DNA from 4 places in the Paenibacillus sp. GCM10027629 genome. Region 2 is predicted to be linked to each of the others. Evidence: riboswitches for the same ligand, from Rfam matches in the RefSeq annotation. Region 2 holds a riboswitch; each other region holds the start of a gene.

Region 1 (8,341 bases), on a different contig from region 2:
CGAGCAAAATAATAAAAGCAAAGGCTAGCGGCACGCCGGAAAAATTAGACGTTAAATTCGAGAAGGTCACCAGCATGGACTGGATCTTCGCAGGCATTCGCGTCATGGAATAAGAGGCGGCGATTGCGATCGCGATACCGATGCAGCTCGCATATACAGAAATGAGCAGGCTGTTCAGCATTCCTTTTGTATAATAAGGATTGGTTAAAGCCGTAATATACTGCTTGAACGTATATGTGACCCCATCATCAGCAAGAAAGCTGTCGCGGATCATAGCAGTCAGAGGTAGCAGCTCGAACCCGACGATCAGCAGAGCAAATGGAAGCAGCGCAATGACAGCGAACAGCGTGACTTTATGATTCATTCGGACAAACCTCACTTCTCGTTACTTAATGTTAACCAAAACTTGTTCTTCCCACATTTGCGGCAATTGCTTGGCTGTTTCATCCCATGATTTAAAATCCGTGATCGGCTTCGCATTTTTATACTGTTCGCTCGGAATCAGCTTCTTAGCGACATCTTCCGGCAATTTGACATTGCTGCGAATCGGACGAGCATAGCCTTTGGCCAGGTTGATCTGTCCTTCGTCACTCAAGATATATTCTCGGGCAAGCTTTGCGGCATTCGGATGTGGCGCATACTTGTTAAGGATGGTTGCATATCCGCCAATGACGCTGCCTTCCTTCATGATGTTAACGTCGAACCGGGTGGGATCAATTTGGTCTTTAAAGCCCAAAGATACAAAATCCCAAAGAATCGCAACTTGCACTTCCCCTTTTTCCAAATCGGCTTTGGTTACGTCTTTGGTGACCAATCTGTTCTGCTCGGCCAATTTCGCAAAAAAGTCCAATCCGGGCTGAATGTTGCCCTCATTACCCCCGTGCGCGATCGCCGCTGCCAGTACGCCCATCTGTGCTTGCGAAGACTTGGTAACATCCGGGATCTGAACTTTATAATCGCCTTTTGCGATGTCGTCCCATGTTTTTGGCGGATTTTTCACTTGCGTTTTATCGACAAGTACGGAGATTGTCCCTTGATAACCAACCAGCCAGTGGCCGTCCTTATCCTTCGCCCAATCCGGAATCTCGTTCCAGTAAGAAGTTTTATAAGGCATGGTCACACCCTTTTGCACGGCGATCGGACCGAATGCCATGCCTACATCCCCGATATCCGCCGTTGGGTTGTTTTTCTCAGCATCGAACTTGGCGATTTCCTCTGAACTTGTCAAATCCGTATCCGAATGCGTTAAACTGTATTTGGAAGTGATATTGCCCCACGTTTCTTTCCAGTTGGCCCAGTCATCAGGCATCCCGACACTGACAATTTTGCCTTCCTGCTTAGCCAGCTTTTGAATCTCTTCCAGAGTCTGTTCTTTGGCCGGAGTGTTGGTGGTCGATGGAGCGGATTGTTGAGGCGTACCGCACGCCGAGATGCTCAAAGCCATCAAGCTGATCATTAAGGCAGACTTCAATGAAAGATGTTTTTTCACAATGAATTCCTCCGTATTTTGGTTATTTGTGTGTTTAAGTTGTTTTTAAGGACAATTTGATTGTAGAATCGCAATGTTTTCAACAAATCAACTGAACGTAAATATTTTGTAAAGAAAAAAAGATTACTTTCCCCCATTTCTTCTCATCATGGGAAAAGTAATCTTTAACACGTGAAAACAGTATGTTCCTATTTGATGCCAACAAAAAGGACAGGCCGAATGCAATCATTCGTCTGTCCTCTGCAGCTCTGGGTATGGAGTAGATACCTACATTTTTTGTTGAGTTCTATAACGAACGAATAGCATGACTCCAAGGATTAACAACAACATACCTACAACCTCAAGGATCACTCCTGCAGATGATTCTCCCGTTTTAGGAAGAAGAGATTCCACCTTATCATCACCTTTACTAGGTGTAGAACCATCCTTTGTTGTATCTGTAGGTTTGGAATTCTTAATCTTTGTATTGGTAATGTCATAACCGTGTACTTCGGATTTGTACCCTGCTACAGGTTGTTCTTTTACTTCGTACAAATATTCGTTGCCATCATCATCATACGTTGCCAATTCTGCAAACGTATAATTCCAACCATTTGCTGCTGTTACTTCTTGGGTTAGGATCACAGTACCGTTTTGTAATAAGTCTACGATGATCATGCTTGGACGGTCAGACGTCTTATCACCCTTCCACGTTTTCGTTCCTTCGACAGTTGTTGAACCACCTGGAATTGGTGGAAGTGGATTTACTGGATCCTTTACTTTTGTATTCGTAATGTCATAACCGTGTACTTCGGATGTATATCCATCCACTGGTTGTTCTTTCACTTTATATATATACGCTTTGCCATTTGCATCATTTGCTGCTACATCCGTAAATGTATATCTCCAACCGTTGGCTGCTGTTACTTCTTGGGTCCGGATCACAGTACCGTTTTGTAGCAGGTCGACTTTGATGCTGCTTGGACGATCTGTTGTATTGTCGTCTTTCCACGTTTTGGTTCCTGCTACTTTGGTTTTAACAACCGAAGGTGGATTTACTGGATCTGTAGTTGAACCTCCTGGGTTTGTAGGTGTACCACCATCTGTAGGAGGAACTACTGGATCCTTCACTTTTGTATTCGTGATGTCATAACCGTGTACTTCGGATGTATATCCTGCTACCGGCTGTTCTTTCACGCTATACGTATATGCTTTACCGTCTGCATCATAGGCTGCTAGCTTGTCAAATGTATACTTCCAACCGTTGGATGCTGTTACATCTTGGGTCTGGATGACTTGATTGTTTTGCAGTAAGTCTACTTTGATGCTGCTTGGACGATCTGCCGCATTGTCATCTTTCCACGTTTTTGTTCCTTCTACGGTAGTTGTCTGCATCACTTTTGTATTCGTGATGTCATAACCGTGTACTTCGGATGTATATCCTGCTACTGGTTGTTCTTTCACGGTATACGTATATGCTTTGCCATCAGCATCATTTACTGCCAAATTCGCAAATGTATATTTCCAACCGTTGGATGCTGTTACATCTTGCGTTTGGATCACAGTATCGTTTTGTAGTAAGTCTACTCTAATGGCGCTTGGACGATCTGCCGCATTGTCATCTTTCCACGTTTTTGTTCCTTCTACGGTAGTTGTTTGCACCACTTTTGTATTCGTAATGTCATAACCGTTCACTTCAGATATATATCCTGCTACCGGTTGTTCTTTGACAGTATACGTATAAGCATTTCCATCAGCATCATACGCAGGTACATCTGTAAATGTATATTTCCAATCATTTGTTGCTGTTAAGTCTTGTGTTTTGATAACTTGACCATTTTGTAGTAACTCTACTTGAATGGTGCTTGGACGTTCTGTCGCATTGTTATCATTCCATGTTTTTGTTCCTGAGATGGATGTCGTCTTCACTTTATTCGGAATCATCAGCTTAACGCCTTTTTCAGCACTCGCATCAATCGTAAAGCTTACTTTGGCTTGAGGATCGAAATCCAGATAGTCTGGAGCTGCAATCTCTTGTACATAGTAATTTCCTACATCTAAAGCAGGAGCTTCAACCATACCTTGATCATCCGTTGTATAGGTATCTCCAATTTGTTCACCTGACTCTTTGTACAACTTAAACGAGACATTTGGGATGACTTTCTCTTTATTCCCTTCAATGTGCTTAACGATTCTTAAAGTTCCTTTAGGTGGTAAATCACCCTGAGCATCCCCGCCAAATGTTATATTTTTGACTGTGGCACTATCCGACTCGGAAACCGGGTCTTTGTACAGAATTTGGTAATCAAGCTCGTAATTATTTTTCAAAAATTCTTGGCTCTTTCCGCTTTCCGTTATAGTACTTGTATAATAAACGGTAAAAGACCTGGCACTTCCCATATTCCAGTTAATCACGACTTTAAATGAAAGACCGTCGTCATTAAACTGAATAACTCCATAACGTTGCTTTTGAAATTCTTCAATGGATAAAGACTCTCTGTTATCAACTGTTATCCGAAAACTATCTTTATTAAGAGTTTGACCTTCCTGCAAACGATCAGACACAACAATATCGCGACTTAAATATTCTTTGTTTAAGTTTATATTTAGGAACCAACGCACTTGATCGGCCTTATCCGGCTGGATATCACCAGCTTTGTAGAAAAATGGCTTAGAACCAGAACCGCCACTAGTTGGACCGGTAATCGTTACAGTTTGCTTATCTAAATTTGTACCTAAACTTGTTTCAACATCTTTCTTTTGATCCGTTGCTACATTCGTAGCTCGAACTGTAAAATAAAATTGCCCTCTAATATTTCGAAGTTTCTCAACCGTATCTGTAAATGTACATACCACATTCGTTGTCGTTATTTGACAAGTACCAAAATTAGTTCCTGCTTCATTTTCTAATGGAATCGTTCCACTAAATCCTACTAATTCCGGAGGTAACGTTAATGTTAACGTGTCCCCAGTCTTCATTTGATTTCCAGATTTATCACTAAAATTTACATTGATTCGAGTCTGTTCCCCGTAATTTAGTGTTGTTTTGTCAATCGTAAAACTATCAACGAATCCAGTTGTATTTAACTCCTGTGCATTTGCGATCATGGGTACAAAGCTCTGACCTATAGTAAACATAAAAGTCATAAAGATTACCAACATTGAAAATGCTTTTCTTGACTGTCTAATCATATGATTCTCACTTTCTAGTTAAATTGAGTCTTATCTATTAGTTTTCCTTTGATAATCAGGCGATGAGTAGGGTTTACCATCGGATCACAAGTAACAAGTGTAATTTCCTTATCCTTGCCATTAGCATCTAGCACCCACACCTCATCTGGCTTGACACGTAACTTTTCCGTTACTGTGTATTCAAACTGCTCTTTTCCATTATTGACCTTGATGTGATCCCCCACAGCCAGCTCGTCCAACCTGTTGAAATTCCTTCCATATGTACGATTTCGGTGACCCGCTATGGCATAATTCCCGATATCTCCCGCCTTACCTGTATTCGCAATACTAGCAACGGTCTTCCTCATGTTGGCTTGCGTTGCTCCATGAAGGATAGGAAGCTTTAAGTTTATTTTGTCAATCGTCAGAATTCCTTCTGCAGCTTCATGCTCTGGGGACTTGACTGTTGTATTGTCTTCACTGCCTCGGATTGCGGGAAGGGTAGATGTAGGCTTCACGGCTCCCTCCTGTCCTTGCTCTGCAGGTTCTTCTGCGCTATCAATATTAAGAAGGCTCGCCTGCCATTCCTTTAATAGTTGTTCCTGCTGATAATCTTGATACATCTCTGTCAGTTTTGGAGTTACAAATAACACGACTCCGATCACCATAAGCAGGATGGCCGTGATTTTTTTGTTCATTTTCCCTTTCTACCCTCCTTTTCCGTCCTTTCAACACAAAAAAGTCCGACTGCATTAACGATGTTAATTGCGGCCGGACGATCATAAGTCATGAACTCTTAGATTCCTAAGCTTTGCGAGCTAACCTTTCGATTAGGGTGCCAAATTATGTAATTGCCATTAGTGCTAATATACCCAATACAATATGGAGTATAGATAATGTGTTGCAAAGTAGTATATACGAACCATTGGCATAAACCAATATATATCACGTATATATGAATGTCAATTTATGAAAATAAAAAAGTGAAAAATTTTCATAGTATTTAGATATTTTTCATGATTTTTCAAAGATTTAACTTATTTGAATATCAATCCTTTATACCAAAAAAAGAACTAGGGCTAGTTGCCCTAGTTCTATACGATGTATTAGGATTCGGTTTTCTAATCCCTATACCTCTTTCCGCTTCAAATGCAGTAATCCTCCAATGAAGAACAGAATGAAACTGCACGTAATCGTAATCAGAATATTTTCGATCGGCAGCGTGAAGGCACCGAAGTCCATCTCACTATGTGTCAACATGGCTAGTGATGGTTGTGCCCAAGGATAGTAAGGTCCGAACTGAGCAGAGTTGACGATCAGCATATTGGGCAACGTCAGTGCTACATTAATAGCCAGCGGTGCGGCAAAGCTGCTCCATCCGATCGATACCCATAATTGCAAAGCCGCGAGCGGCAGACAAGCGACCCAACCGCTGATGATAGCTGGAAGCGTCAACTCCCAGTTCATTCCTCCGGGAATATTATGAAAGCTTACTGACGCAGCTAGGGAAGCGAGCATGAGCAGTTGGGTAACCGCAAGCAGCAGCACAACAATACTGAACTTTGCCATAAATAAGCCCGTTCTAGATACGGGCAAGCATAGCAGTGATTTCCAGCCTCCGCCGCTATGTTCATATCTGCACACAAACGCAGAAAATATTCCCGTCAAAATCGGAAGCAGCAGCATAGCGTGAAGTGTGAAGACGACGGACTGCAACTGAACGTAGTGTATAAGTGCTGGCGTATCATCGAGCGATGCCATCAAACCGATGATGAGCGAGATAAGCGGGCTTACAAGAACCAAAATCCAGATGGGGGATCGGCTCAGCTTTAGTCTTTCTGAAGCCATTAATCCCATAAATGATTTGATATTCATCTCAGTTCACATCCTTCCGGTTGAAGTGAATAGAGCCGAGCAACAGAACGACGAAGCCGCAGAGGAAACCTACCCCTACGAACACTTCCCCCTGAGAAGCTTTGAATGCAGCAAGCGGCCAACTCACGGGCAGCCATTCTGAGATCGGAAAGATGGATAGCACGGCCAGGACTACGCCAATCGTGATGGGAAGTGACTGATTCCGATATGTCATACACATCCATAGCACAAATGCTAGAATGGGCCAGGAAGCGATAAAGGGATAGAAGGCCAACTTTGCCACATCGACGATCGGAATATCCGTCCCGAATCTTAGCATCAAGCCTAATGCGATTGACCCCAGAGCCAACAAAATGCACGATATAGTCAGTAGGAATATCACAACCACAAATTTGGCGCCAAATACGGAATAACGCGATATCGGCAATGCCAACAGCTGCTTCCATGCGCTCGTGTGGTGCTCGATATTCGCGAGCATTGAGCTTAGAATTGTAATGCCCATGAGGAGCGCGATAGGAACGAACATCGCTATGTTCTCCAGTAAGTATCTCCATACATCATCCGCATATTGCTTCATCAAATAATCGTATCGCAAGCCATAGTTAAGCGCCTGCATGGCAATCAATCCGATCGGAGCCAGAAACACCAGAAACCAGAGGCCTTTGCCCTTAAGCTTCAGGAGATCGGCCCTTATTGCTCTGCCGATCATAAGCTTCGTCCCTCCCCGACAATATGAAGGAACAGCTCCTCAAGTGACTTGCGATTTTCCTCCACTCGATAGACGGAGTGGCCTGCGCTCACAAGACTCCTCACCGCGCTAGCTACTGAATCGTCATCGGTATTACCCATCGTCAAAGTCGAGTCCACATCTTGGAAGGAGGCATCAATACTTTGTGCGCGCAGCAGCCTTAGTGCACGCTGCACCTCCGATACGCGCAGGGTTACGACGCTCTGCGACTGAAGCTGCATGTTCTGAATCGTATCTTGGAACACAAGCTCGCCCTGCCGAATAATGCCGACGATGGAGGCCATCTGTTCAACCTCGCTTAATAAGTGGCTGGAGATGAGCACGGTGATGCCATGCTGCTTCGGCATATTTTTGATGAGTTCCCTAATTTCCAGAATACCGGAAGGGTCAAGTCCATTCGTCGGTTCATCCAGAATGAGCAGCTCCGGACTGCCGAGCAGCGCGCTGGCGATGCCGAGCCGCTGCTTCATGCCAAGGGAATAGCCTTTAACCGCGCGCTTCGCCTCTTTCGTCAGCCCCACGATCTCCAGCACTTCATCAATGCGCTTGCGAGGCGCGTCGATGATGCGTCGTATCGCCTCCAAATTCTCCACCGCGTTCAAGTGTCCATAATAAGAAGGATACTCTACCAGCGAGCCTACCTTTCGCAAAATAGATAGCCGTTCTTTTGCCAGCGACTGTCCGAACACTTCTATACTCCCGCTGGATGGTTTGATCAAGCCTAACAGCATACGGATCGTCGTTGTTTTGCCCGCGCCGTTCGGGCCAAGAAAGCCATATATTTCACCTTTCGCTATTTTCAAGTTCAGATCAGACACCGCATAGCGGCCCTTATACTTTTTACTAAGACCTTTCGTCTCTATAATCCATTTACTCATCTGTATCACCTCGAGAACTAGCATACCTACTCAAGGTTAAATGAACAGCGACGAAAGTTTAAATTTGGTTTAAATTATCGGGGTTCACTATTATTTCTTCAGTTCGTAAATGTAAATTCGAGTTCCTTCATTTGAGCTATCCGTCTCCAAGCCTAACCCCATCTCGACGATCAGATAGTTCACGATTGCCAGCCCGATACC
Region 2 (8,341 bases):
CCTGCAACTTCTTTTGCTTCTAGCTTAACGGTCTTGCCTGTTACGCCTTCTTCAACTTCAGGCTTCGCAAGTTCTTTGTTCGTTCCTTTTTCAAGGTACTTCACTGTCACTTTTTGTTCAGCTGCTGTGTAGTAGAAGATTGCTTCTTGCGTTCCATTGATGAACGTGTAATCGATTGTTGCTTGTTCTGCTTTGTAGCCTGCAACTTCTTTCGCATCTAGCTTGATTGTTTTGCCTGTTACACCTTCTTCAACTTCAGGCTTCGCAAGTTCTTTGTTCGTACCTTTTTCAAGGTACTTCACAGTTACTTTTTGCGCCGATGCTGTGTAGTAGAAGATCGCTTCTTGCGTTCCATTTGTGAACGTGTAATCGATTGTTGCTTGTTCTGCTTTGTAGCCTGCAACTTCTTTCGCATCTAGCTTGATTGTTTTGCCTGTTACGCCTTCTTCAACTTCAGGCTTCGCAAGTTCTTTGTTCGTTCCTTTTTCAAGGTACTTCACAGTTACTTTTTGCGCTGCTGCTTTGAAGTAGAATACAACCTCTTGGTTTTTCTCAGCCGTGAATTTGTATTCCTTTGTGCTTTCCCCTACTACTGTGTACCCTGCAACATTCGCTGCTTTCAATGTTGTTGTTGCATTTGTTGTTCCAGGTACTGTAATCGATGGTGCTACTTCCTTATCAGTTCCTTCTAATAAATATTTTACTTTCACTGACTGTGCGATTGCCTCGTAGTTAAACGTAACTGTAACGTCTTTATTCGGCATCGTACCTGTGACTTGGCCACCCTTAACCTCCAAGCCACTTCCTGCACTGACACTTACATCCTTCAACGTATAACCTTCAAATGACTTGCTCTGGATGTCTATTGACTCGCCTTGAAGTTTCTTAACATCTTCTGCCTTCTCAAGCTCGATGTTCCCTACTTTATACTCGATTTTGATATTGTAAGGAGCTTTCGCATAACCGAACCAAATTGTTGGGTTAGGCTCACCATATGTTAATGTTACATCTTGAGGACTAGCACCCTTCTTAAGAAGATAACCTTCCACAATTTTTGCCGTTACCGTATACTTCTTGTTAATATCAAGCGCTTCATTGCCATTTTGTTTGAAGGACTCGCTATATAATGGTGCAGCAAGATCTGGTCGATCAACCGGCTTATTTTCTTCATTAACCGGCGTACCCTCAGCATTGACCCTGTACCCTTTGACCATAATAGAACCTTTACCAAAGCTTACTTTGGGAACTTCAAAATCTTTGGATGCAGGTTTATTATTCACATCCGTATATTCCATATATGTCTTACCATTGGTCGGATACAATGTATTTGGATCTGGGTTCTTTGTTGAATCCAGCTTCACGATGTAAGTCATCGTTGCTGGAGATCCTTCAACGATGTTTCCGATTTCCCACGTAATCGTTTCTGTTGTGTCGTTCCATTTAATCGTACCTTGCGAAACTTCAGGTCCCTTGGTTTTGTCGAACATACCGCCCATTGGATCAATGACTTTTGCGTTTTGTGCTGCGTAAGAAATCTTACTGGATAGTTCCGCGAAGACTTTTTCTAACTCAGAACTATTTGAAGCGTAATAGCCACGATTCTGGCTGTACTTCAGTACGTTTGTAGCGTTGGTGTTATCCCCGACTTCAAGTCCAATGGAATACATTTGGATCCCTTTATCCATCGCAAGCTTCGCTTCAGATATCGTCCCTTTTCCATTGTCAGTTACCTTATACTTACCTATTTTATAGCTGTAATCGGTCCATCCGGAGTCCAAATCATAACTTCCGCCTGATCCGATTGTATACGTGTAATCGAAATTCGAAAGCGCAAAGCTTTTCGTTTTGTCTCCTGGCCAAGTATAATCCAAAGCGTTAGAAGCCTTGTAGCTATATGTCGGTTCCCCATCACTTAAGAGAACGATGACCTTGTTATCCGCCTTACTTGACTTTAATAACTCATCAGCGCGGTGAATTCCTCCTTGGATATTCGTACCTCCACTCGGAGAAATATTGCCAATCGCCTTTTTCAGCGCATCGATCTGTCCGGCATTCTTGAAATCCGAAACATCCGTCACATCACCAGCAAAGGATACAGCGGCAATTCTTGTGGTCGAATCTTTATAAAGCAGTCTGTCCACGAACTTCTGGGCAGATTCAATCGCTTTGGACATCCGAGTCCCTTTCATACTACCGGACCGATCAATCACCAAAACTACGTCCGAACTACTCTTAATGTTCTTTCCTTCAACCGTTAGGGTTACTTTCCATTCCCCTGGCGTGCCTGTCGGTTCGGCCTTCTTCGTCAGATTGACCGCGCCTGGATTCGGCCAGACCAGATCGTTCGAAGCCGCCGCAGAACTCACTGGCAACGTGCCAGGAATGAATCCTGTAAAGACGGACAAGATGAACATCCATGTCACTACAAGTCTAAAACCTCGTCTCATGTCTACCTCCTATTAATATATTATTTCAGCTCCTTGGAAACGCAAAAAAGTCCGACTGCAATAACAACTGTTAGCTGCAGCCGGACTATCATAGGTCAAAGACCATTAGACTCCGAGGCTTTGCGACCTAACCTTTCGGTTAGTGTGCCGAAATATATAATTCTAGTCGTTGCAGATGGACATTATGTAGGTCTAAAGTAGGATAAAGGAACTATTTACATTGACTAATATATGCCACGAATAGGCGCAAAGTCAATTGATTTCGGGATTCTTGAACCTAAAGTTATTTTAAACTACGGGCTATAGGGCTGGGTTGACTCGTTACAATGAAGTTGCATATACTATAGAAGTAACCAACAAAATCAATCACATGAGGTGGAAAGGATATGGAAATTTTGTCGACTGTTCTTAGAAGAGAATTACCTTAACACGGGAGAAGTCTGCCCATTTTAACGTTAAGTGAATCCGAGAACAGTAGATAAAAGCCAATCCCTTTCTTACGAAACCTATATGATCGTGGGCGAGGTGTATTCACCTCGTCTTTTTTGTATATTCCACCATAGAAAAATAACGATTTCGTCGTTCATACAACCATGAATTGTTTCTTACGAAACAGAAGATTGCGAATTCTGCTGTTCTCTCGATTCAGCCGTAGCACAAGCTAAATTGAAAGGGAGAGAACAAGAATGAGTTTATTAAGCATTGAAGACGTTACCCATATGTACGGAGATAAATTGAATTTTCGCGAGATCAGCTTCCGCCTACTGCGCGGAGAGCATGTCGGCCTGGTCGGCGGCAATGGCGCGGGAAAATCGACTCTGCTCCGCCTGCTCGCAGGCGAGATTTTGCCAGATTCCGGGCGCATCGATTGGATGCCGCAGATCAATGTAGGCTATCTGCAGCAGCATATCCATTTACAGCCCGGGACGACGATTGCAGCCTATCTGCAGAGCGCATTTGCACATTTATATGATATTGAACGGCGCATGCTGGGCATGGCCGAGAACATGGCCGAGGCAGACAACGATCTAGACACGCTATTACGGCAGTACGGCGAGCTGCAAAGTCAACTCGAAGACTCGGATTTTTATCAAATCCACGCTCGGATTGAAGAGGTCGCTGCGGGTCTTGGCATTCTGGATCTCGGCATGGAGCGTGATGTCAGCAAGCTGAGCGGCGGCCAACGAACGAAGCTGTTGTTAGGTAAGCTGCTTCTTGAAGAACCTCACGTATTGCTGTTGGATGAGCCGACCAACTATCTCGATGATGTGCATATTGCTTGGCTGACGGGGTATTTAAAAAGCTATGAGCATGCATTCATCGTCGTATCCCATGATGAGCATTTCCTCAACGAGATCACGACGGTCATCTACCATCTGGAGCATCAGACCTTGAGGCGATACCCGGGGAATTACAACAATTTTCTGAAGAGTCATGAATTAAGCCGTCTGCAATTGCAGCAAGCTTATGAGAAGCAGCAGCAGGAAATAACACGACTTGAGAAATTCATCGATAAGAACCGTATTCGTAAGGCAAAGCAAGCGAAGAGCCGGGAGAAAATGCTCGGTCGGATCGAGCTCATCGATAAACCTACAACCGGACCACAGCCGCGCTTCAGCTTCGAGGTGCGTCAGAATCCCGTAAGCCATGTCATCACAGCAAAAGGCATTCAAATTGGCTATTCGACGCCGTTGATTGCCCCTGTCAATTTGGATGTGAAACGCGGGGAGAAAATTGCGATCATTGGCCATAACGGGATTGGTAAATCGACCATGCTGCGTACCCTGCTAGGCCTCATGCCTCTGCTTAACGGTACTCTTCAGGTAGGGGATAACGTGAAGGCAGCCTATTTTGCCCAGGAAAACATCGCTTCTGACCAGACACCCCTGGAGAGGCTCTTAGCCTTCCGGACCGATCTAACGCAGCAGCAAATTCGTAAGATGCTTGCAATGCCCGGCTTGACCGAGAAGCATATCCGGCAGCCCCTGCGCCACTTGAGCGGTGGAGAACAAGCCAAGGTGAGGCTCTGCGAATTAATGCTCACGGACAGCAACGTATTGGTACTCGACGAACCGACAAACCATCTGGATGTGCGAACGAAGGATGCCTTTCGCGAGGCGCTTAAAGCCTATCCGGGCACGATCCTGCTCGTATCCCATGAATCGGAATTCTATCGAGACTGGGTTACGCAAGTATGGCGTGTGGAAGATTGGTGCCGTGGTGCAATAAAAACGTAATTAATGATAGAGGACGAAAACAAGAAGAACCTGTGCGAATCCTTCGTATAAGAAGGAATCGGCACAGGTTCTTTTTTATGTAGGCCGCTACGACGTCCTTTTACCAACCGAAATCGATCGTATCTCCCGTCTCGCAATACGTCTTCAAGTTACTCAAAATCATCCACCACGAGCTCTGCGTGTTATCGTAGGATGGGTGGCCCTCCGTCCACTCATCATTGATCAACGTGAACTTCGTACAGTTGCCCACGGTCTCAAGATTGAACGTCATTCTGGACTGGAACTCTGCATGGTTCTCACGATAAGACGGACCTGCGTGCTCCGTACCGCTATACGTCTTATAAGGCTCGTAGGCGAGGACTTCACCGTACACATGAACGGTCTCATCCCCATCCGCACCCGGTCCGATATAAGCATAACGGCTACCGATTTCAAAGGTAGACTCTAATACGCATCCGAAGAAGAGCTTGCGCGTATTCTCTGGGACGAACATGGCATCCCACACTTGCTCTGGGGTTGCTTTAATATACAATTCATACTTCAATGGAACTTCACGCATTCCTTCGTTCCTCCTTCGATTTATGCAATACATATCAAGCGCATAACTATGCTAATATGATTATAAAACGTAATTATGCCCAAGTATTGTAAAAACGCGACAAAATGCACGCAGGAAAAGGAGCGGCTATTCATGAAACCCGAAATTGTAAAACCCAGTATGGGCGTATTGAATTTATCCCGTGGGACACATAAATTTCAACTGACAAGGCATGAGCCATCCGAAGATATCGATCAGTTCGTGAAGCATTTCTGGATCGTCAGCTGGGATTTAACTGAACAAGCCCCCTACTTGCAGGAGGTTGTACCGAACCCTTGTGTGAATCTCGTCATTGAATCGAATCGAAGCGCCATTTTCGGTGCTGCGAAGCAGAAATATACGCACCACTTAGAAGGTAAAGGGGTCGTATTCGGTGTCAAATTCAAGCCTGGCGGGTTCTATCCGTTCATTAAGCAACCGATCTCCGAGCTCGCGAATCAACCGATGCGCATTCAAGATGTATTCGACGTGGAGATCGGAACGTTAGAGCAGGAGCTGCTCACGCAAGAGAGTGAGTCCGACATGGTCCGTCTAGCCGAACAATTCATTCGCCCAAAGCTCCCGCCATGGGACGACCAGGTCGAGTTCATCAATCAGATCATCGACCGCGTAAAGGTGGACCGTGAGATAACGAAGGTGGACGAGATTTGCGATCTTTTTCACCTGAATAAAAGAACGCTGCAGCGTCTCTTCGACCAATATGTCGGTGTCAGTCCGAAATGGGTGATCCAGCTCTACCGATTGCAAAATGCCGCTGAGACGATCGAGCATCAGCCGCGCATCGATTGGTCCGAGCTCTCCACGGAGCTAGGTTATTATGATCAGTCGCATTTCATCAAGGATTTTCGCACCATTATCGGCAAGACGCCGGACGAGTACGTAAGGGAGCAGTTAAAGTGAAGGACACCTCTCGGGTGTCCTAGTAATTAGCATCTAAATCATATTCTGAATAATAAGTCCACCGATCATTGTCTACCCAATCCATACTGATTAATAAATCATATACATGAGGTCCAATTACCTTACTATCCCCATTATATCGTTGTGTGAATTCAACTTTGGCATTTACCACTGCATGTGATTGATCAACATATAACACACGTGCATTCATCAATTTATGAGTGGTAATTGTTTTATTGAACTCTTCTTTAATAATATCTTCATACTTACCGTAAGTTACTTTTTCATTCCATTTCTTAATTACCGTTGGAGAAATAGATTTAATAGCAGTCTCATAATTCTTCTCATTCATTGCTGTGTAATATGTGTTTAAATCTTGTAGTACCTTACCGATTTGGTCTGATTTGTTTACTAGTAATCCATCCGCTGTAACATCAATATTTTTGGGGACATCAATCTTCAAATGTATAGGATCCATCTTTGAGATCTTCCAACCTGATTTCTCTTTATTCAAAACAAACCTAGTCTCTGACGACTCATTCAATACTTGAGTTTCATAAGAATAACCCGCATGTACAACTGCTGTATTATTGTCTAGGTACTCAATCTTATTAACCCATGTCTCATAGTTTTTAATAGGAAACACCCGAGGAAACGATTCACTCGCTTCATTCACATACAATATATCAGGATATGGATAGTCTTGAGAAAACAAATCTGACAATGGTTTGTGCTTATCCTCTTGTAGATATCCTGTTAGAGTTTTTCGAATAGAATCATCCGCACCGTATCCAAACTTCGTAAAGGTAATTCTATTATAATCTTGATTATATACTATCTGATATCCGAGAGCTTCTCCGATAAAACGTAAAGGAACGTATATACTTCCTTCTATAGTACGGATAGGTTCCGGAAGAAAATATCTTTTATTTTTATACTCTACTATATCTTCACCCATCCATAAGTACATCGTCCCACCATCAATCTCTGCAGAGATTTCCTGTGCGTCCTTATCAAAACCTATCTTGGCACCCATTGCTTCAAACAAAGATCGATAAGGAATAAATGTCGTCCCCTCGATTACAGTAGCTCGTGCATTTAGCTTCACACCATTAACAATAATTTCAGTTCCCTTAGCGTTTGCTGCAAAACTCACAGCACTGCCCAATAGTAATAAACACATCGATACACAAACTGTGAATAATTGTTTTTTCATTTTTCTGTTCCCACCCATATTATGTAATAACTCTATATATAGCATTTTTTTCCACGTATTCATAGGAAAAAACCTTACTTCAAGAAGTAAGGTTGGGTGATGCCGCGGTATCTTTGCGCTCCAGACTAATCCAGACCAATCCCGCGGCCATACATACGGCACCGGCTAGCTGCCAGCCTGAGAATGATTCGCCGAAGAAGAGATAGCCCGCCGTGACGGCAGAAGCCGGTACCACATAGCGGAAGAAATTCGCGCGTGCCGCGCCGACCTTGAACATGCTCGCATTCCATACAACGAAGGAAATGACCGTGCAGATCAGCACGTTATAACCAATCGCGGTATAATGCGTCGCTGTCAATGCGCTCCAGTCCACTTTGCCCCAAGAACCAAACGTGAACGGAAGCATGCCGATTGCTCCGAACAGGATCATCCATGTACTCACCCGCAGAGCAGAATACCGTTTCATAATTGGCATGCAAGCCAGGTTATAGAGTGCCCCGAATATACTCACACCCAGCGCTAGACCATTCCCAATCATATGGTTGGAGGACAAATCGAGTCCTTCGCTTCCTCCAAGAATAATGAAGCATACGCCGATGATCGCTGCAACGCCGCCTGTCACGAGACGAGAGGAAATCCGTTCTTTCATGAACAAAGGCCCGAACAACGCTGCACAGATCGGCCAAGGTGCTACGTTCAATAGCGATGCGTTCGCCAGCGTCGTATATTTGATCGAGTACATAACGGCGATCTCGAGCCCCGTCACCCCAAGAAGTCCAATGACAGCGAGCTGTAGTGCCACTTTCACCGGGATACCGATACTTCCCTCCGTCACCTTCAATAGCAAGAAGAAGAACGGTACGGCAAGCCCGAATCGAAGAAACGTGAAAAGAATCGGATCGAACGTCTCCATCGCCTGCCTCGATACCCCAAAATTCGCTCC
Region 3 (8,341 bases), on a different contig from region 2:
TATCCGAATTTGAAATTACGTATCATTATACACCCCTATTTATATTTATACAACGGTTATTTTTGAGGGTTCAGACCACAACAAAAAAGCCGCAAAACCTAATCGTGGCAAGGCACGAACAGATTTTACGACTCTGATAAAATATGAATTATGTATGAAGTTTGAATCCTTCACCTAAGACTTCCTTCGTATCGCTAATAATAACGAATGCCGATGGATCGACCATCTTCACTAGCACTTTCAGCTTACTCACTTCCGACTGCGATAGAACGACCATTAAGATCTTGCGCTCTTCCCCCGTGAAGCCGCCTCGCCCGTCCAACTCGGTTAATCCGCGGTCTAAATCATTTAGAATCGCTTGCTGCAGCTTCTCTGCCTCATTGGAGATGATAAAGGCAACCTTGGAGACGTTGAACCCGGTCTGGATGGCGTCGATCGTCTTACTTGTTACGAATAGACCAATTAGTGCATAGAGCGCCTTCTCTGGCGATAAGAAGATTCCTGCGCATAAAATTACAATGCCGTCAAGCATCGGTACAGCAAGGTGGTAACTCAGCCCTGTAAACCGGTTGATCAACTGCGCGACCAAATCCAAGCCACCCGTTGACCCTCTCGCCCGATATACGAGCCCTAGACCAAGTCCGATCCCGAGTCCCCCATAGATGGATGCGAGCAGTGGATTATCCGTAGGCGTTGGCCAATCTTTCGTTAAGAGGATGAATAATGGAAGGATGAACGTCCCGACGAGCACCTTTAGGCCGAAATTTTTGCCTACAAGCATGACGCCAATAATAAATAACGGAATATTAATGATCCACTGCGTATAAGCCGGTTGAATCCCCGTGAAGTGCTGCACCAAAATCGAGATCCCCGACACGCCGCCAGAGGCGATCTGATGCGCCAGCATGAATATGTTAAAACTCACAGCAATACTAAAGCTTCCGATAATGACAAGCGTATATTCAATAATGCCGAGTAATACCGGATGCAACGGCTTTACAATTCGTTCGTTTTTTTTTGTTACGTTCTTCACGTTCATGTAATCATACTGTCGTTAATTGTTAATTATATTAACGACAGTTCTCCACCTCGCTCAAATGATAAATTCTTCTTTTACACAACTCATTTTCTTCATGTTAAGTACGTAATATACGGTACATTAACTTCTAAACCTTAATTGTTACTAAGATAGAATATCATAAAAAAGAAAAAGCGACGAGATCCCATGAAGGTACCCTACTCGTCACTTTTTCGGATTATTATTATTATTATTATTTATATTCGAACGGCTTTGTATTACTTTCCTGTCCGTCAGGATTAATAATCTTGATATCAACTATACCTGCACTTCCAGCTGCAGGGGATTTAACTTTTAATCTAGTGGAATTGAAGTAAGTGAGTAATTGTGCTTCTACTCCATTAATATAAATTTTGCATCCTGTATCAAAACCGCTACCGTCAATGAAAACACTCGTCCCACCCGTAATAGGCCCACTTGTAGGAGAGATCTGGGTTATAACTGGTGCTGGTAACTTTGGTGGAGTGTCATAAGTAAATGTCCCTACACCAGCAGCACCTGTCGAAGGATTCGTAACAACGATATTTACCGGGCCGCTTGTTACGCTACTTGGACTAATAAATTTAAACCTAGTGTTATTGTAATAAGTAGAAACTGGAACAGGTACGCCATTTACAGTTAATTTCATATCTGGATCGAAATTTTTACCGTCAACATAAACGTTCGTACCTCCGGCCATAGGACCGTGATTGGGTGTTACCAACGTAATTTCTGGCATTGCCGCTTCATACGTATACCCTTGAGCCTTGGTAATTGTCCCCCCATCAGGATTGATAATCGTTACGTCAACATTCCCAAGGTACCCGTCTGAACCTGGCGCCTTTACACGCACTTTACTCGTACTATAATAAGTATCGATTACCGCTGGCTTATTGCCAAATTGAATGATCGCTTTTGATTGAATATTCGTTCCGCTAATAATTACAAGCTCTCCACCGGCTACGGTACCCTTATTAGGAGAGATATCAGTAATTGTAACTGGCAATGGTGCAGGCTTGATATAAGTATATCCAGCGACTGCTGTAGTTGATTGATTGTCTGGATTAGTAATTTTCACATCTACTGCACCTTCATTTGTAACTGATGGTACTGTAACCTTAATTCTATCACTTGAGTAGAACGTGTTCACAACAGCTTCTTTATCCCCAAAGTATACTTTCAATCCCTGAACAAAGTTTGCTCCATCGATGTAAACAACCGTTCCTCCGTCAATCGGACCGCTGTTCGGTGTAAGCGTTGTAATCGTTGGAGCCTTCGCAACAGGCGGTGGGTTATAGGTATAAGCATTTATGCTAACGCCTTCCTGGCCGTCCGGGTTTACAACCTTGACATTAACCGCTCCGACTGCCGTCCCAGCTGGGGCCGTTACTTTCAATCGAGCACTGGAGTTAAAAGTATTGACTACAGCTTCTTTATCCCCGAAATATACTTTCAATCCTTGAACAAAATCTGCACCATCGATATAAACGATCGTTCCTCCAGTAATCAGACCATTGTTTGGTGAAAGTACTGTAATCGTCGGAGCCTTTTGAACTGGTGGTGCATTATACGTATATCCATTTAATTTAGTGCTCTCCTGCCCATCCGGGTTTACAACCTTAACATCAACTAATCCAGCTTGCGTTCCGGCTGGTGCTGTTACTTTCACTCGAGCACTAGTGTAAAAAGTATTAACCACAGCTTCTTTTCCGCCGAAATAAACCTTTAAACCTTGAGTAAAATCTTGTCCGTCAATATAAATGGGCGTACCTCCTGTTAATGGCCCGTTATCGGGAGATAATCCACTAATTAACGGTACCTTCGGCGGGATCGGCAGATAGGTAAAACCATTTGTTTTCACAGCTTCTTGAGCATCCGGATTCACAATCTTCACATCAACAGAGCCCTCGGTAACCGCCACAGGTGAGGTCACAACGATTTTCGAACTTGATTCGAATGAACTAACCACAGCTTCTGTTGATCCAAAATATACCTTTAAGCCCTTAACAAAATTAAGGCCCTGGATCGTCACGCTTGTGCCGCCACTAATCAAGCCATTATCAGGTGCAATGCTCGTTAACTCTGGAGCAGGTTTTACTGGTGCTGGATTATAGGTAAAACCATTCGGGATTGTCACACTCTCTCCATCTGGATTCACGACTTTTACATCTACAGCACCTGCCGATTGACCTGCAGGAGTTTTTACTTTAACACGCGCAGTAGAATAATAAGTTGTAATTTGTGCTTCCACAGATCCTATATATACTTTTACTCCGGAAGCAAACTTGCTACCATCTAAAAAGATGTAATCGCCGCCAGCCAATTCACCAATATTTGGGGAAATCATGGTAACCGTCAATTTCTCAACTACTGGCTCATTATAAGTAAAACCATTCGGGATTGTAAATGACGTACCATCGGAATTGGTTAATGTGACATCTACAGAACCCGATTTTGTCGCTTTCGGAGATTTTACTCTGAAGTACGTTGAATCTGTATACACGTACATTGGAGCAATCTGATCGCCAAACTTAACTACAATACCCGGTGTGAAATATTTGCCGTTAATCTTCGCAACTGTACCGCCTTCTAACGGTCCATTGTTTGGATCAAACGAGGTAACCACTGGGTCTGCTTTGTAAGTGTACGGTATTGTAGCCTTTTGCCCATCTATATTCTTCACCGTAACCGTAACCGTAGACTGTGCCCCAGCTGGAACTGTTGCCGTAATTTCATTCTTACTCACTACGTTGATATTCGTTGCGCTAGTCGTTCCAAAAGTCACTGTAGCACCTGGTCTGAAATTGTCCCCCTTAATCGATACAGTCTCTCCACCTTCTGGTTTGCCGAAGTTCTGCTCAATTGAAGTGATAATCGGTGCTGACAAATTCACTTGTATTGCAACCGAAGGAATCGCCTTTTGACGCGCTGCCCCAGCATAGTCTTTATACGTAATGGTAGAGGCAGTTGTCGAAGCCTGGAAAGTACCTTTCTTGTTCGGGTCTTTCGGCTTTATCTTGTAGGTAAACGTTAACTCACTATTCTTTAATTCCTGAAAGTTCCATGTCAATACATTACCATTGACTATTGGCTTCGGTATATTTGAATCATACGAACCGGGAACAATATCGAATTCAGGTGATACAATGTCAGTTACTTGAACATTGTATGCACTTGCCATACCTATTTCCTTAACAATTGCTGCATAAATTTCGCTTAATCCTACTGAACCTAACACAAAATGATGGTGAGCAGATGTCGTTGCCATTTCCTTCAACAATTTATTTGGCCCGCTCGTTGCAGGATCCTCATCTTTTTGAAGTAACGCAATTGTATAGAACACAATCCCTGCATCCTTTGCAGCCTGCGCTTTTTCCTTTGCATACTCGTATGCCGTACCTTTTGGCTCGGTTGCATCACCATCCGTCATAATGACGATAACCGGTTGAGCTTCCGGGCGATGGTTCTCAAGCTCCTTAATCGCTAAATCAATCGCATTTCCTGTTGCTGTTGCTCCATTTGCTTCAATGGATCCAATATAGCTCTTAGCAGCTTCTTTATCAGTCGTCAAAGGGAGAGATTTTGTTAAGTTTGCAGAACTAAAATCAACAACCCCAACGCGATGTTTAGTCATATCCATTAAATCGACAAAACCTTTAGCCGCATTCTTAGCAGCCAACATCTTATCTTCACCATGGTTGGGTTGGTAATCCGGCTTCATACTACCTGATTTATCAATGATCAAAATTACGTCATTCGGCATGACAACATTCACCGGAGGAGTCCCCTGGATGTTTAGCTTTACTTCCGCCTCCTGTTCTGTTGTAATTACCGTTGGATTTACAGTTTTCGATACGGTTACATAATCATTAGCAGCCGCATACGAAGTGGTTTGATATGGTACCATCATCAACACAAGAAGAAGTACCATCATCATATTTACCTTCTTAAAAAAAGATTGCATACTTATCCTCCTTTTATTTTTTGCAATATAAAAAACAACAGCAAATGCCATTGTTTCTATCAAGTTGGAACCTGGCAATCTTTCAATTTCTTGAAAGACCCATGGCTTTGCGTCACTGCATCACTACAGTTTTGCTAACATTTTCGATTGTCTTCGTTCTCGAGTCCCATTCATAATAGTTCTTTTTAATTGGATAAAAATACATTTCTCTTATTATTATCGGTTTTTAATCAAGATTCTTTATGGAAAATAGTAAAAAATAACTATTAATATCAAGAAATTTAGAAAAAATAAGATACTTTCATGCTTTAGAACAAAAAAAATTCCCACATCATTAATGATGTGGGAATTTCTAATATCTATTCGTGCCGAATCTGATTGCGCAAGTACCCATCAATAAAGGCATCCAGATCGCCGTCCATTACTGCGCCGACATTACCTGTCTCGACAGATGTCCGATGATCTTTAACCATACTATAGGGATGGAATACATAGGAACGAATCTGACTTCCCCAAGCGATATCCGACTGTTCTCCACGAATTTCATCAAGTTGCTTCCGTTGCTCCTCGATCTTACGCTCATATAACTTGGAACGAAGTACAGTCATTGCCCGCTCACGGTTCTTGATCTGTGAACGTTCCGTCTGACACGTTACGACGACGCCCGTCGGGATATGCGTAATCCGAACAGCGGAATCCGTCGTATTGATGTGCTGACCGCCCGCACCACTCGCACGGTACGTATCGATCTTCAAATCTTCCGTCCGAATGTCGACTTCCACATCTTCCGAAATCTCTGGTACAACATCGCATGATACGAACGAAGTATGACGACGACCAGATGCATCGAACGGCGAAATCCGTACCAGACGATGTACACCTTTCTCCGCCTTGAGATAACCGTAAGCATTGAAGCCTTTGATCAGAAGGGTTACACTCTTGATCCCCGCTTCATCCCCTGGGAGATAGTCGAGCACTTCCACTTTGAAGTTCCGTTTCTCCGCCCAACGGGTGTACATCCGCAGCAGCATTTGGCCCCAATCTTGGGACTCTGTACCACCCGCTCCAGGATGCAGCTCAAGAATCGCGTTGAACTTGTCGTATGGCTGGTTGAGCAGCAGCTGAAGCTCGAATGTCTCCAGCTTGCTCATCAGGCCCGCCACATTAACATATAGCTCTTTTGCCAAATCTTCATCCTGCTCTTCTGCCGCAAGCTCGAGCATCATCGTCGTATCTTCATACTCTTGATTCAATGATTGATATTGATCGACGGCCGATTTGACCACGTTTAGCTCAGCAATAATGCCTTGGGCACGCTCATTGTCGTCCCAGAAGTCGGGCGCAGCCATTTTGACCTCGAAATTCTCAATCATCTCTTGCTTCATATCTAAGTCAAAGAGACCCCCTAAGGTCAGATAATCTCTTTGCAATTTCACGTAAATCCTGTTTCACGCTTGGTTCGATCATTCCATCCACCTCATCTGGCTTCACATTCGTCGTTAGACGGGAAGATTACTTCCCGTGGCACTGCTTATATTTCTTACCGCTGCCGCATGGGCATGGATCGTTGCGTCCGATTTGTGGCTCGTTATGCACTGGTTGCTTCGTCGCAGGCTCGCTGCTGTTGTTCGTGGAGATTTTACTCTCTTCGACAACCGCTTGACGCTCCTGGTTACGTTCTACTTGTGCTTTCATGATATACGTCGCCACATCCTGCTGGATTTGACTAATCATCTCATGGAACATTTCGAAGCCTTCAAATTGGTACTCACGAAGCGGATCCGTACCGCCATATGCACGCAAGTGAATCCCTTGACGCAGATGATCCATCGCATCAATGTGATCCATCCATTTGCTATCCACGGCGCGAAGCACGATAACCTTCTCGAACTCACGCATCATTTCTTCGCCCATGATTTCCTCACGTGCTGTATAGCGCTCTATAACAAGACCCATGATGAATTCCACGATCTCTTCTTTTTCCTTGCCCCAAATGTCGTCTTTCGAAATTTGGTCGGCTTCGAGGAGTGTGTTGTTCGCCCATTCTACTACTTCATCCAGTTCCCAGTTCTCTGGGATATCTTCCGAACAGTGCGCTTCGACAATACGTTCGATGGTCGGCTTGATCATATCAAGGACAATTTCACGAATATTATCGGAGAAAAGAATCTCGCGGCGCTGCTTGTAAATAATCTCACGCTGCTGGTTCATCACATCATCATACTGAAGGACAATTTTACGAACGTCGAAGTTGCTGCCTTCAACACGTTTCTGAGCGGACTCAACCGCACGTGTAATAAGACGGCTCTCAATCGGTGATTCCTCATCGAAGCCCAGACGATCCATCATACCAGAGATGTTCTCTGCACCGAAACGTCTCATGAGCTCATCTTCCATCGACAAGTAGAATTGCGAGGAACCTGGGTCCCCTTGACGTCCCGCACGACCCCGGAGTTGGTTATCAATCCGACGGCTCTCATGGCGCTCTGTACCAATAATATGCAGACCTCCAAAATCGGAGACACCTTCACCTAATAAAATATCCGTACCACGTCCAGCCATGTTCGTCGCGATCGTAACGGAGTTCGCAATCCCTGCATCCGAGATGATCTCCGCCTCTTCCGCGTGGTATTTCGCATTCAAGACTTTATGCTGTACACCTTTGCGCTTCAGCATTTCCGAGAGAAGCTCAGAGTTCTCGATCGAAATGGTACCGACGAGCACCGGTTGCTTATTCTTATGACGTTCTACGATTTCATCGACAACCGCTTTAAATTTACCCATTTCTGTCTTATAGACGACATCCGGCATATCCTTACGAATATTCGGACGGTTCGTCGGGATCTGAATGACTTCAAGACCATAGATCTTCTTGAATTCTTCTTCCTCCGTCTTCGCTGTACCTGTCATCCCAGCCAATTTGCGATACATCCGGAAGTAGTTCTGGAATGTAATCGTCGCAAGCGTCATGCTCTCGTTCTGAACATCGAGATCTTCCTTCGCTTCAATCGCTTGGTGAAGACCATCGCTATAACGACGACCTTGCATGATCCGACCTGTGAACTCATCGACGATCAAGACTTCACCATCTTGAACGACGTAGTCAACGTCACGACGCATGATCACGTTCGCTTTTAACGCTTGTAACACGTGATGATTCAAAGTCACATGGCTTTGATCGAACAAGTTTTCAACGCCAAATGCTTTCTCTGCCTTCGCAACACCGGCATCCGTCAACGCAACGGATTTCACTTTAATATCAACCGTGTAATCCTCTTCGGCCGTTAAACGACGAACAAATCGATCCGCAGCAAAATACA
Region 4 (8,341 bases), on a different contig from region 2:
TCTAGCGAATATGCAGCAAGGCTACCAATTCGAGATTGTTATACCGAATGCCGTGGGGCGGAAGTATCGTACAGGAGATAAGCTCAAAGTTCAAGTAGAGCATCAGGGCACGAACGTACCCGTTGAAGGGACGATTCGTGAAATTCGAAATGCGACGAGTACTAGTGATGGCAGTCCGTCGCAGGGGGAGAATGCGACTCCCGATACATCGAATCAACTATTCGTTGTACAAGTAGTGCATCAAGATTTGGAGGCCAACGACTTGGTAAATGTAGATCTAACGCAATCACAAGAGGACGAGGGGGCCTTGCTCGTGCCGAACCAAGCGATTCATCGCGAAGGTAAGAGCAGCTACGTACTTGTTGTCGAAGAACGTAGAGGTCCGCTGGGGAATACATTTATCGTCCGCAAAGCCCCAGTCCGATTGGTGGGGACGAATGGTCAGGAGTCCCTCGTGCAAGGGGTATATATGAATGATGCCATCATTGTGGAGAGCAACGAGCCGCTAGCGGAAGGTAATCGCGTAAGAGTCTAGTGCGTTCGCTTATTATAGAGGTTGTTCAAAAAGTCATCATTTGATCACGAAGTGATTCAAGAAGCATAATCAACATCGAATCTTGCGTTCACCTTTGAAGTCCGGTACTCATTTAGGTTTCGCCTAAACTCCGTTCCTCCTTCTTCAGGTTCTCGCAACCTTCTCGGTGCTGAAATGCCGACTTTTTGAACACGCATTAATAGATTTTGCATATGGAGAGAGGGAATGAGATGAGAAAAAGTTCGATCGTATGTTTGATAGTTGCATGTTCCATGAGTTTGGCTGCTTGCTCCGGCGGGCAGAACGGCGACGAGAAGAAGGAGGGGAAAAAAACCGTCGTCTTATCCGTCTTCAGCGCTGATCCAGTCTATACACAGGCGGAGAAAAAATATGAAGCGAGTCACCCGAATGTGGATATTCAGATTAAGGCACATATGAAGGACCCAAATGCCAGCTATGAAGGGGAGGGGGAAAAATATATAAACATAACCAACACCGAACTCTTATCGGGTAAAGGGGCAGATATCATTGCCTTTGATGTGATGGGGCTGCCTGTCGTGAAGTATGTCGATAAAAAAGTGTTGGTTAACTTGAGCGATCTGATGAAGCAGGATCAGTCCTTTGATGCCAGCCAATATGAGATGAATATTCTGGACGGTGCCAAGATGAATGGAGGTCTCTACACGCTGCCTTTACGATTCTTCTTGGACAGGATGATGGGGGATGCCAAGGCGATTGAGGATGCAGGCGTGACATTCGATGATTCGAACTGGACATGGAACGATTTCACAACGGTTGGTAAAAGCTTGGCAGCTTCAGGGAAACGGAAACATGCGACGGGAAATACGCCTCCGGAGCAGATGCTGAACTATTTGTTCTCGGATAACTATGCAGGGATTGTGAAGGATGAGAAGCGTTTCGACACGAACGCATTCTCATCACTCATGAAGCAAGTGAAGAAGATGTATGATGATGAAGTCGTCACGAAGGCCGAGATTGCTGCAGATGAATCCTACTTTTTGCCTACGATGATTATATCTCCTGAAGATTATTTTGTCGGACCAGCCATGTTCTATGAGAAAGGGAAGATCTATAACAAGCCACGGGCTTTGCAGGAGCAATCGGGAGGTTCATTCATCATGAATAGGACGCTCGGGATCAACGCGAACTCAGACGTCCAGGCGGAAGCGTGGGATTTCATGAAATTCCTGATGTCTGAAGAGGCGCAGATGCTGCCGGGACTGCAGGGTTTCTCCATTAACAAATCGGTGAACGAGAAGATGTTCAAGGACCTTGAGAATAAAGGCTCGGTGGAGTCGCCGACGGGATCTTCCGTACCGGTTAGCAAGGAAGACCTCGAAGTTCTTAAACAGATGGTCGCCGATACGAAGACAACGGTGAGAGAAGATAAGAAGATTCAATCGATCATTGAAGAGGAAGCGAAAGCCTATTTTAGCGGACAAAAGTCGGAGCAAGCTGTTGCGGATCTGATCGCAAATCGGATCACAACCTATTTGAATGAGTAATGAAATCTTGAGTAAAGGATGATGATGGATGAAAAAATGGATAGCGGTGTTGTTCGTATTCGGAGTTGTGGCCAGTGTCTCAGCTTGCTCGGTTCCAGGTGCGGAAGAAACAAAGGCAGAAATGAATATAGAGGCTGAGCCGCTAGATCAACGGGGAAAGCAAGAACAAAAGGGTGAAGAGACTGCCGAGAAGGAACAAAAGAATGATGAAGGCCAGAATGATGGGCAGGGCATGACGAAAGTATTCTCGGATCTGATGGCATTGAAGCTTCCGGAGGGCCTTGAGGCACAATCGTCAGGCTCCACAAATTCGAAATTGATCTATACCGATAAAGCGAATCAAGTGAAGCTCGAAATGCTGCATGATCCTGAGCAATTGGTGACGGATGAGGGGATCGATATGGGACGTTTGAAGATGAGAGGGATCTTCGAACAACAATATGAAGGTGTAAAATTAGAGTGGTTGAAGGATGAGACGCAGCAAGTCCATGGGAAGCATATCGCGATTAATGAGGTCATCGTTCCATCCAAGGCAGGCGACACGTATCATCTCGTGGCTTGGGCTGAATTAGACGGCGCTTTTCTGGAAATCACATTCACCTGTCCCGCAGATGTGAAGGGGGAGTGGCAGAATGCTGTGCATGAGATGATCGAATCGATTCAGATGTAGGGAAAGGGCTGCAGGTTCAGTTTCATGAAGTAAAGATTAATAGTAGGAACATGACCGCTTGGCGAAACCGCTGAGCGGTTTTTTGGCGTGGTATGTCTGGACAGAAGAACTTTTCAGAAAATGACATATTTCTAGGTATTTCGACTTATTTTTATGACTTTGGAATCGAATTTGGAGGAATTTAGAAGTGGATGACGAATGTAATTTTTTGGTTAGGTATATTTTACCACCAAAAGGAAATGCAGGTTTTTGATCGATGAAGATCGCGCGTGAATTTAGGTTATAGAACCTAAATCTTTTATGAACCAAGTGAATGAACCAAGGCAAACTCGTTCGAAAGACGGGGACGCAAAGCCACGGGTCTAAGGTACATTCGTACTATGATCGCCGGGCCGCTCAAAGGCTTGGTTTTTGTGTGCCCAAAAAAGACCATAGGGGGAATCGATGATGAGAAGAACGGAAGAAGGAAAGAAAGGATGGCAGTACCGGCTTCGGATGGCGGCGCTCTGCTGTGCATTAACAGTTGCTTCATGGAGTGTGCTGGCTGCGCCAAGTGCGCATGCTGCTGTACAGATTCAGACGGAGGATGAAGTGACGAAGGTGGACATGCAAGGGGGGGATATTCAAATTTCGGGCTCGAATATGGTGTGGTTCGTCACGGGTGCGGATACGACGCGCCAAGTGATGTATCGGGATTTGAAGACGAATCAATCCAAGCTGCTGACGCCGGTGAAATCGTATAAAAGAGAGCTGTCGATTCATGGTGATCTCATATTCTGGGCGGATAAAAGAAATACGGCTCCGGGCGAAGAGGACTGGGATATCTATATGTTCGACTTGAAGACGGGTAAAGAAACGAAGATCAGCAAGACCGTTGGACATTTAGGTTCGCCGCAATCGGATGGACGTTACGTGGTATGGGGGGAATCGGGTCACAAAGTGTATTTGTACGATCTCAAGGCCGGTACGGAAAAGGTGATTGGTGATGGAGATTATCCGAAGATTGCGAATGACAAAGTGTTTTTTACAAAATATTGGTATCAGGATGCAGGGTATCTCTATGACGTGAATACAGGTGCAACGACGAAGGTGATTGTGCTGGATGAGGGAGAGGCGTTCCGCTCTTATGCATTTGACGGTACGCGCGTCCTGACATTCAAGAGAGGAAGCGATGAAGGTGGCGAGGATACGACATCCGTCGTTTTATATGATTTGAAGGATATGCAGACGCCGCAAAAGATGGTTCTTGTTCCTCCTTTTACCGGGAAGAATCTTTCGCATGCAGCACTTGGCGATTCTTATGCGGCTTGGACGCAATATGTTGACGGGGTACTTCAGATTTTTGCAGGAGATATGGGGACAGGTAAGACGTGGCAGGTCACATCAGGGAAGATCAATCAGAAGGATCTGTTCTTCGACGGGGATCGCCTTCTCGTTATGAATGATCAGAAGAAATTGGTCTATAAGACGATGACGCGTCAAGAGGGTCAAGAGGAAGGCGGTACTACGGGGCAGTCTTCCACAGCGGGAACGCCAGGTTCATGGAATTCAGTGATTTCGATGGAAATGGATGAGTTGGTAGAGGCTGAAATCGGCCCGGATGGCGGCGTGTTGGAAGCGCGGAAGTCTGGGATTTCGTTGAACGTGCCGAAGTATGCTTTTCAAGAGCGTTCGAAGCTGACGTTAACGGTCACGACGGCTTGGGACAAGGCGCTTAAGCAGAAGGTGGCTGCTAATTCGCATCCGGTAGGACCTGTCGTGAAGTTGAGCTGGAAGGAAGCGACTGTAAAGCCGCTTACGCTGCATATCCCGGTGGATGTGTCGAAGATGAAGCCGAATCAGGTGAGCAAATTGTCGGTGTATGCGTTCGATGCGTCGGCAGGCAAATGGGAGGATATTGGTGGCAGATGGGATAACGAACGCAAGGAAATGGTGGCGGAGATCGATGGGCCGGGTACGTATGGATTGCAGCTCACGGATATTACCTATTCGGATATTCAGGGGCACTGGGCCAAGGAAGCCATTGAGACGGCTGCGGCACGCCATCTCGTCCAAGGGGTCAGCGCCGGAAAATTCGAGCCGAATGCGCCGTTAACCCGTGCACAATTCGTGACCATGTTGTCAGGTGCATTGAAGCTTCAGGCACTGCTCGGGAATGAGCCGAGTTTCGTGGATGTGCCGAAGTCGCATTGGAGTTACGTGCATGTAGAAGCGGCGGTACAAGCAGGTCTTGTGCAAGGGGATCAAGGGAAGTTCCATCCGAATGAGAAGCTGTCGCGCGAAGCGATGACGGCAATGCTCGTGCGTGCGGAAGCTTGGTTAGCGGGACAGCCGCTTAAGGTGACGGACGAAAGTATTCTGGATGCATATCGGGATGGGGCTAAGGTGAGTGCGTGGGCTAGACCTTTCATGGCGAGTGCTTTGGAACGTAAGTTATTGACCGGCGAAGGGATGAATATTCATCCGGGCCAAGTATCGACACGGGCGCAAGGCGTCGTAATGCTGCTGCGGATGCTGCAGAATCAAGGGAAGCTATAGGTTGAATTAGGGGAGAAATGATGATGAAGAGAAAATATAAGCAGATGATACGCTCCTGGATTAGCGGAATGCTTGCAGTCGTCGTATTGCTGACGGGCATTCCGATGGTTCCGGGCTTCGGCGTGGAGAAAGCACAAGCGGCGACGGTTGAGATGAAAGTGGATCCGCTGCCGATTAATTCGGTCTATGCGCCGAAGACGAGCATTATATGGGAATTTCAAGATATGGAGCATCCTGCAACGATTGATTTATGCGGGGAAGGAGATATTGAGAGTGGGACGTATCCGCAAGGAGATAACAAGGTAGAGTGGAACGGTCAAATCGACGGCCGTCCAATAGCGGATGGGGACTACAAAGTATGTGTAACCCCGACAGATAAGTTCGCGCAGTTCAAGAAGGATGTCGACGTCTCCGTCGTCAATTCGCCACCGATGCGCCCGAAAGCGCTCGATGTGGTACCGGATTTGCGCAGTGAGACGCATATCCTGCGCGGTCTCGGGGAGATTGGCTCCAAAGTAACGGTTCGGATGCGTACAACGAAGCGGGTTAATTATGATCAAGTGCCGGGAGATGAGGTAGTACTTGCCTCGGATATTATCGTTAAGCCGCAGCGCACCTGGTCGCAAGGCATGCAGATTGTAGCTGAGGACTTTACGAATTTCCCGAAAGAAGCGACGAAGCAGCCGAAAGCCTTTGTCGGTGAGTGGGAAGTTCGGGTGAAGCTCCCGCTGTATGAGATTGCACATATTCAGGCTACGGCGGAGCGGACGATTGGCACAGATAATAAGTCGAGCGTTCCGTCGGACATGCTGAATGTGCTTCGTTATCAAGCGCCAGCCTGGAATGTGACGTGGGAAGCGCTCGCCGGGTATTATTACAAAGTCGCGGGCAAAGATGCGCTCGTCGCGGGTGTTAAGAAGATCGCAGATTTCAATAACGTCCGAATTCGGACTTGTAACGATCAGCAAGGCTGTCCAGACAGTGTCGAGAAGGGCATGCACCTGCTCATTAAAGATCCGCTGCTCGCCGGCAATATTCTGGAATCCGATCTTGGCGAGCTGACGTTCGAGAAGATTGCGAATCGGGATGGAGCCCACCCTCCAGTATGGTGGGATCCGATTAATATTGCGACGGGAGATTTTCTGTTCCAGCATGAAAATATGCGTCTGGATGGTCCGATTCCGCTCGTGATGAACATCGCTTATCATAGCCGGGATTCGTTCGATGGAGCGATCGGTTTTGGCTGGCGTCATTCGTATGAGTGGCGGCTGCAGCGGGGAGACGGCAATGAGATGATCTTGTATAGACCGGAAGGCGCATCCGATGTCTATTTGGCGAAGCCGGACGGTCATTATGAGCGGCCGCTCGGGGTTTATGATGAATTGCAGCGCAACGCGGATGAGACGTATACTCTGTCGACTCCTCAGCAATGGACGTACTCCTTCCGGGAAGACGGGCTGCTGCAGCGGATTCGGGACGCGAATGGCAATCAAGTGAAACTAACTTATAGCGGTACAGTTTTGGAACAGGTAAGCAGTGACAGCGGTTCGCTAACGTTCACATACGGCCCAAGTGGCAAGCTGGTGCGTGTAGCAGATGGGACAGGGCGCGCGATTGAATACAGCCATAACCCGTTGACGCATGACTTGATAGCGGTGAAGCTGGCGGACGGTGCAGAGATCGGGTTTGGCTACAACGATAAGCATCAGATGACGGAGATGCACAATCCGAATGAGACAGCAACGCTGCTGAACGAATATGACACTGAGGGCCGGGTCGTACGCCAACGGGATTTTGCAGGCGGTTGGGCCGAAGTTGCGTATGATGCGAAGAATCGGAAATCCACGACGACAGATCCGTTGGGACGCGTCAAAATTTTTGATTTCGATGAGCGGTTCAGACAGACGGCGATTCGTTATCCGGACGGTACGAGCGAATTATTCACGTATGATGCAAACGACCATATGACGAGCAAGACGGATCGCAACGGGAATATGACGAAATATGGGTATGATGAACGTGGCAATCAGATCCAGGTGGTTGATCCGGCAGGCGCCGTGACGACAATCGCTTACAACGATAATAATTTGCCGGTAGAAATGATCAATGCGCTGGGACAGCGTACTGGGCTTGTTTATGACGCTCGCGGCAATTTGAGTGAGATAACGAATTCGCTGGGGCAAGTGTCAAAACTAACGTATGACGGTCGTGGTACGGTAACATCGATCACCAATGCTAAGGGCGAGAAGATGCAGCTGGAGAATGATGCGCTCGGGTTCTTGCAGGTAGTGATCGATCCGATGGGCCATCAACAGCAAATGAAGCGGGATGCACTGCACCGCGTTACCGAATCGGTAGATGCGCTGGGCCGCGTAAGCCGTTCGAATTACGACCCTCGCGACCGTGTGTCCGAGGTAATTGATGCACTCGGACAGAAGCAGAAACTAGCTTATGATCGCAACAGCAACTTGGTATCGAGCACGGATGCAGCAGGTGCGGTCACTTCGTATCGCTATGATTCATTCGATCGGTTGACGGGGGTGACGGATGCCAAAGGGCAACAGACCACGCAGAGCTATGATGCGGTCGGCAATGTCCTCGAGACGAAGGAGCCGAACGGCGCGACAACACAGTACGTCTACGATAACGTAGATCGACTGGTGGAGATGATTGATGCGAACGGATTCAGCACGACGTTTACGTATGATGGCAACGGCAACTTGCTTACACGGACGGATGCGAATCAAGGCGTCACGAGGATTGAATATGACGTGCGCAATTTGCCGTTGAAGATTACAGACCCAACGGGTGCGGTAACACAGTTCTCATATGATGTGCTAGGCCGTTTGGTGCAAGAGACGAATGCATTGGGCTTTGTCGCCTCGTACGAGTACGATGCACTGGGTCAACTGGTGACGACAGCAGATGAGCTGGGGCAGCAGACGCAGTTGGATTATGATGCAGCAGGCAGATTGGTACAAGTGACGCGTCCGAATGGCGCGGTAGTCAAGTACGAGTACGATGCGCGGGGTCAGCTCGTCGCGATGGTGAATCCGATGGGTGAACGTCAGA

What was found. A riboswitch is a leader RNA that binds a small molecule or an ion and turns the genes downstream of it on or off. The one in region 2 is predicted to bind cyclic di-GMP.
Region 1: it holds a riboswitch for cyclic di-GMP, as region 2 does, so the genes downstream of both, ACFQZR_RS08175 (class D sortase) here and ACFQZR_RS24910 (MucBP domain-containing protein) in region 2, are expected to answer to the same signal.
Region 3: it holds a riboswitch for cyclic di-GMP, as region 2 does, so the genes downstream of both, ACFQZR_RS07940 (IPT/TIG domain-containing protein) here and ACFQZR_RS24910 (MucBP domain-containing protein) in region 2, are expected to answer to the same signal.
Region 4: it holds a riboswitch for cyclic di-GMP, as region 2 does, so the genes downstream of both, ACFQZR_RS26130 (S-layer homology domain-containing protein) here and ACFQZR_RS24910 (MucBP domain-containing protein) in region 2, are expected to answer to the same signal.

Annotation. Positions count from the first base shown of each region.
Region 1 covers NZ_JBHTGZ010000005.1:483,864-492,204, reverse strand. Annotated here, with positions in the region: gene ACFQZR_RS08190 (ABC transporter permease) at 1-364, opposite strand, end outside; gene ACFQZR_RS08185 (ABC transporter substrate-binding protein) at 386-1,489, opposite strand; gene ACFQZR_RS08180 (Cna B-type domain-containing protein) at 1,757-4,660, opposite strand; gene ACFQZR_RS08175 (class D sortase) at 4,675-5,337, opposite strand; cyclic di-GMP riboswitch class I at 5,403-5,489, opposite strand; gene ACFQZR_RS08170 (ABC transporter permease) at 5,768-6,508, opposite strand; gene ACFQZR_RS08165 (ABC transporter permease) at 6,516-7,223, opposite strand; gene ACFQZR_RS08160 (ABC transporter ATP-binding protein) at 7,220-8,140, opposite strand; gene ACFQZR_RS08155 (HAMP domain-containing sensor histidine kinase) at 8,231-8,341, opposite strand, start outside.
Region 2 covers NZ_JBHTGZ010000014.1:141-8,481, forward strand. Annotated here, with positions in the region: partial or broken gene ACFQZR_RS24910 (MucBP domain-containing protein) at 1-2,447, opposite strand, end outside; cyclic di-GMP riboswitch class I at 2,520-2,606, opposite strand; gene ACFQZR_RS24915 (ABC-F family ATP-binding cassette domain-containing protein) at 3,134-4,684, shown strand; gene ACFQZR_RS24920 (SRPBCC domain-containing protein) at 4,785-5,243, opposite strand; gene ACFQZR_RS24925 (DUF6597 domain-containing transcriptional factor) at 5,376-6,182, shown strand; gene ACFQZR_RS24930 (copper amine oxidase N-terminal domain-containing protein) at 6,202-7,398, opposite strand; gene ACFQZR_RS24935 (DMT family transporter) at 7,478-8,341, opposite strand, start outside.
Region 3 covers NZ_JBHTGZ010000005.1:434,118-442,458, reverse strand. Annotated here, with positions in the region: gene ACFQZR_RS07945 (YitT family protein) at 149-1,039, opposite strand; gene ACFQZR_RS07940 (IPT/TIG domain-containing protein) at 1,272-5,021, opposite strand; cyclic di-GMP riboswitch class I at 5,084-5,167, opposite strand; one part of gene prfB (peptide chain release factor 2) at 5,381-6,415, opposite strand; one part of gene prfB (peptide chain release factor 2) at 6,417-6,488, opposite strand; gene secA (preprotein translocase subunit SecA) at 6,534-8,341, opposite strand, start outside.
Region 4 covers NZ_JBHTGZ010000017.1:98,792-107,132, forward strand. Annotated here, with positions in the region: gene ACFQZR_RS26115 (efflux RND transporter periplasmic adaptor subunit) at 1-535, shown strand, start outside; gene ACFQZR_RS26120 (ABC transporter substrate-binding protein) at 790-2,061, shown strand; gene ACFQZR_RS26125 (hypothetical protein) at 2,090-2,731, shown strand; cyclic di-GMP riboswitch class I at 3,044-3,131, shown strand; gene ACFQZR_RS26130 (S-layer homology domain-containing protein) at 3,176-5,269, shown strand; gene ACFQZR_RS26135 (DUF6531 domain-containing protein) at 5,287-8,341, shown strand, end outside.